DNA from 2 places in the Planococcus beijingensis genome. Region 1 is predicted to be linked to the other one. Evidence: riboswitches for the same ligand, from Rfam matches in the RefSeq annotation. Region 1 holds a riboswitch; the other holds the start of a gene.
The links. A riboswitch is a leader RNA that binds a small molecule or an ion and turns the genes downstream of it on or off. The one in region 1 is predicted to bind cyclic di-GMP.
Positions count from the first base shown of each region.

Region 2: it holds a riboswitch for cyclic di-GMP, as region 1 does, so the genes downstream of both, IRE19_RS10410 (amidase) here and flgB (flagellar basal body rod protein FlgB) in region 1, are expected to answer to the same signal.

Region 1 covers NZ_JADHDZ010000004.1:380,394-382,803, reverse strand. The annotation lists gene IRE19_RS12930 (flagellar hook-basal body protein) at 1-731, opposite strand, end outside; cyclic di-GMP riboswitch class I at 953-1,039, shown strand; gene flgB (flagellar basal body rod protein FlgB) at 1,122-1,523, shown strand; gene flgC (flagellar basal body rod protein FlgC) at 1,529-1,984, shown strand; gene fliE (flagellar hook-basal body complex protein FliE) at 2,327-2,410, shown strand, end outside.
Region 2 covers NZ_JADHDZ010000003.1:352,861-355,270, forward strand. The annotation lists gene IRE19_RS10410 (amidase) at 139-1,008, opposite strand; cyclic di-GMP riboswitch class I at 1,055-1,142, opposite strand; gene mgtE (magnesium transporter) at 1,267-2,410, shown strand, end outside.

The DNA.
Region 1 (2,410 bases):
ATCGTCCGAGTCAGGTCGACATTCGACTGTTCAATAAATCCTTGTTTGACAAAGGACTCTGTATTATTAAGAAGAGCAACATCCCCAACATTTTGAGGAGCTTGATCTGCATCTCCTTGCCAGCGCAATAAATTCTGGCCTTCTTTTACAAGTTGATCGGGATTTTCAGTATGGCCAATCCATAGACGCCCCACTTGTGTACCGTCAGCCAAAACGACTTGGCCGTTATCGGCTACAGTAAAGTCAGTGGACCCGACTTGAATCGGCTGCAGGTTTTCGCCTAATACCGGGAATCCTTCGCTAGTCGTTAATGTGCCTTCAGGATTTACAGCGAAGGTTCCATTTTTTGTGTAACGTGTATCTCCATTTTCAGCAGTGACTGCGAAAACCATAGTGCCTTTTTGTTGAGTATCTGGATTTACGGGAAGCAGCTCATCCAATAAAGCCATATCTGTCGAATTTCCGGTTTCTTTTAAAGGACCTTGCAAAAAAGAAGGAATTCCTTCTTGAGCATATACTCCTGTAGTTAAAGTCCCGATATTTTGTGAGGCTATTGTACCTTTTTTACCGGTTTCCATCGCTTTAATCAACTGATCAGGAAAAGCGCGAAGGACCGTTTGATCTTCTTTAAATCCAGGAGTATTGGCATTAGATAGGTTATTTGTCAATATTTGTTGTTGCCTATTATTGGCCATCATCCCTGATGTAGCAGTATATAATCCACGAAACATGGTCTTTTCTCCTTTTTGAACAACGGTTAGTATTTCTCGCGTAGCATACCATTAAAAAAACGAAAAAAATAGAGACTATTCTATTAAAATGGAAAAAATATGATAAAAAATTTTATTAAATAAAAATATACAAAAATGTAGAAACATGATACTATCACTTTGCTATTATTTTTTGAAAATAGTACGAAATAACGAGTTTGAAAATCAAATACTTGAAATCATTGTGATAATGGCAAACTTATTCGAAAGATAAAGACGCAAAGCCACGGGCCTAAATACGCAATGTACAGGGCAGCCGGGTTACCAAAAATGGTAGATTTAAAATAAATCCACCTTTTTTAAGGGTGGATTTTTATATACCAAATAACTGTAAAAAAAAGGAGTTTATTGATGAATATATTCCCTAAATCTCTGGAAACGATGGAACAAGCTTTATCGGCTTCCACTTTACGTCAACGGGTTCACTCGGCAAACATCGCCAATGTGGATACGGCCAACTACAAAAGCAAAAAAGTCGATTTTCAAGCGGCCTTGGATACAGCAATGAATAAACAAAGCTTAACGAGTTATAAAACAAATGATCAACATCTATCGTTCAGCAATGAAGTTTCCAAAACGACGACAGAAATTACTACTAATCATTCCACTCAATACAACAACAATGGCAACAATGTCGACATGGATGCCGAAATGGCCGAGCTGGCCAAAAACCAATTATGGTATAACGCGGTCACTGAACGGGTCAACGGCAAGCTTAACAGTCTCAGCTCCGTCATTAATGGAGGGAGATAAAAAAGATGAGTTTATTTAATGGATTTAACATCAGTGCTTCAGGGCTGACGGCGAACCGGTTGCGCATGGACGTTGTCTCTGCCAATATCGCCAACGCGAACACCAATCGTGCTGAGCTGGTCGATGGGGAATGGATGCCTTACCGCCGGAAAACGGTTGAGTTGTCGCAAAGTGGAACATCGCCTTTTGCCAACCAACTCCAGTCAGTGATCAATAGAGGGAATACCGCGGTATCAGGTGTGAAAGCATCGGAAATCAGAGAAGACCAGACACCTTTCACCATGAACTATGATCCGGAACATCCGGATGCGGGAGAAGACGGTTATGTGCGGTCATCCAATGTCGATCCATTGAAAGAAATGGTCGACCTGATGTCTGCAACCCGTTCATATGAAGCAAACGTCACCGCCATGAACGCTTCCAAAAGCATGTTCATGAAAGCATTGGAGATTGGTAAGTAAATCAGTTACTTTCACTTTTGATATTCCGCAAAACAACTCCGCTTTCCTGCGGGCGAGCGCCAAGCCGCTTCGTCGCTGCGCTCCTGCAGGGTCTCGGCTGTCTCACTATCCCGCGGGAGTCTCCGCTGTTTTGCTCCATATCTTATATAGAAACAGTGAAAAATTTAATGTCGCTTCTAAGTTAATAAGTTTCTTAGCGCCGACGCGTCCAGGGGCTAAGCGAAGCGAGAAGACAGGCGTTCTTTGCCTGGCTTCTTGCGGGAGCTATGCCCAAAGCGGCCGGAGCGGTGTAAAAAAGGTAAATTCTTCATCTTAAAATATAGAGAACATTAAGGAGGCACCATGGAAAAAATTAGCCAAGTTCAGACGCCTTTCATTCAAAATCAATTGCTCGATAAAGTAAAACCTGAAAACAAAGTTGAAGGG
Region 2 (2,410 bases), on a different contig from region 1:
TTATTATTTCATAATTTATGGATAGTGTAACATATTTCACTTGATTTAACTCTACGAAAAAAACAGCAGATTCAGCTATTTAAACTGAGTCTGCTGTTTCCTTGTTAGAAGAATAAAGAAATCGTTGTGGACTAATTTTTACGGAGCCATCGTTTTCCAGCTGTCCACGTGATGAACTGCGATTCCTCCAAAGCCTTTGGAAAAGGCATAATGAGAAGAAACGGCAGCTAACTCATTGTTCATGAAAGCCTCGCCTTCTTCATAGAAGGAGATGGCTTCACCTTCATCGGTTTGGCCTGTTTCAACTCCCACCACAACCGGTTTTCCGTATTTTACTCCATAGGCCACTTCATTTCTTACCAGTTCTGTTATCATGGTTGCTGAGTCCCGGTAAGCCATAAGCGTGACACTGTGCGTATTGGCGATGACCCATTCGGCAAGTACGCCGCTACCGTAAGTGTTTTTATATGGAATTTCGTCGAACCAGAAAGGAAGATCGGCCTCCAGAGGCAAGTTCAACGCGTTTGTGCTGGATACGGCTTTCATCAGCAAGGCTTGATAAGCTTTGACTGTTGCTGCACGATTGGTATTCCAGCCGCTGTATAAATAAGGTTCTACATCCAAATGTACACCGGCGAACTTCTGCGTCAAGGCAGCCTTTTGTTGATAGGCTGACAGCCAAGCCATCAACCGGTCCTGTTTGGTAAATCCTTTTGCTGCCACCCAGTCAGGCGCTCCATCCAACGCGTAAATGGCCATGCCCGCTGCTCCAGCTTTTTCGATGAAGCTCTGGTATACACCAGCCGGAATATCCGCATCAATCTGGACATATACTTTGTTTACATTTTTGCTTTCGAGAAAAGCGATCGTACCCGCTTCATCTTCGTAGATCATCCACGGATTCCACAACCAAGTGGCTTTGACATCCACTTCAGCCGCTTGAGCCTGAAAACCGGTTTGTGTCAGCATAAACAATAACCACACACCTACCATCATTAGTTTTTTCATGTCTCTATTCCTCCCATTCTGCTGGCCGTGGCTCACAGAACGAGACCCAGGCAACCTGACAACCTTGCGTTTTTCAACGGTTAGGCTCATGGCTTTGCGTCCTTCCCTTTCGGTGAAGTTTGCCTTTTCAGATTTTCATTATTATATGTCAATTAATTCAATTCTGCTATCTTTTTTTCTCCCCTTTTCAAATCATTCATTTAAGGCAATAATCAACAATAGAGTTTCTGGATTTTCCGCATAGAAGGAGTGAGCACCATGACTGTAGCATTGCTTGAAGACGAAATTACATTGGCGTTGATCAAGGCCATGAAAGAAGGAAAAATAATTGAATTCCAGGACATCCTGGATGAGCTCCAGCCGTATGATATGGCGATCCAGTACCGGCATTTGCCGGACAAACACCGCAATAAGTTCCTCCTCTATTTGACGATCCGCCAACTGACGGAACTGATGCAGGAACTTCCGAAAAATGAACAAATTGATATTCTTCATAAGCTGGGTATAGAAAAATCGGCAAAGGTCCTTGATCGTATGGACAACGACGACTTGGCTTTGTTGCTGGCCGACTTGGAACCGGAACGCATTGAAGAGCTGTTGTCGCAGATCAATCAGGACGACTCCCGGTTTGTCCACAATACGATGACGTATCCACCTGAAACAGCGGGACGCTTAATGAATAACCGCTATGTATGGATTCCACGGCATTACACGATTCGGCAAGCTATCGATAAGATCAAGCAATTTGCTGAATTAGCGGAATACCTCAACTATCTTTATGTAGTGGACGAAGACAAAAAGCTGCTTGGCGTTCTTTCTTATAAGGATTTGATTCTTGGAAACCTTGAGGACAAAATCGAAGAAGTCATGTACAACCGTGTCATCAAAGCCGACGTCCTGACCGACCAGGAAGAGGCCGCCCAATTGATCAGCCGCTATGATTTCGTCACGTTGCCGATTGTTGAAAAAGACAATACGCTTGCCGGTGTCATCACGGTGGACGATGTCATCGATGTCGTCATGCAGGAAGCGAATGAAGACATTGAAAAATTGTCGGCTTCCGGTAAGTCAATCGACTTTAATACGCCTGCTTTGATTGCGGCTTATCGCCGTCTGCCTTGGCTGATTCTCCTATTGTTTATCGGCTTGTTTTCCGGCGGCATCATCAGCCGATTCGAAGAAACGCTTCAGACTGTTGTAGCGCTGACGTTCTTTATGCCGATGATTGCCGGCATGACCGGAAATACGGGTACGCAGTCGCTGTCCGTTGTGGTCCGTGGATTGGCTTCCCAGAAGCTGAATTTTAAACAGACCGTCCAGCTGGTCATCAGGGAATTATGGGTCGGCATCATCATCGGAGCCATCTGCTCTGTTCTCATTTTATTGATTGCTTATGTATGGC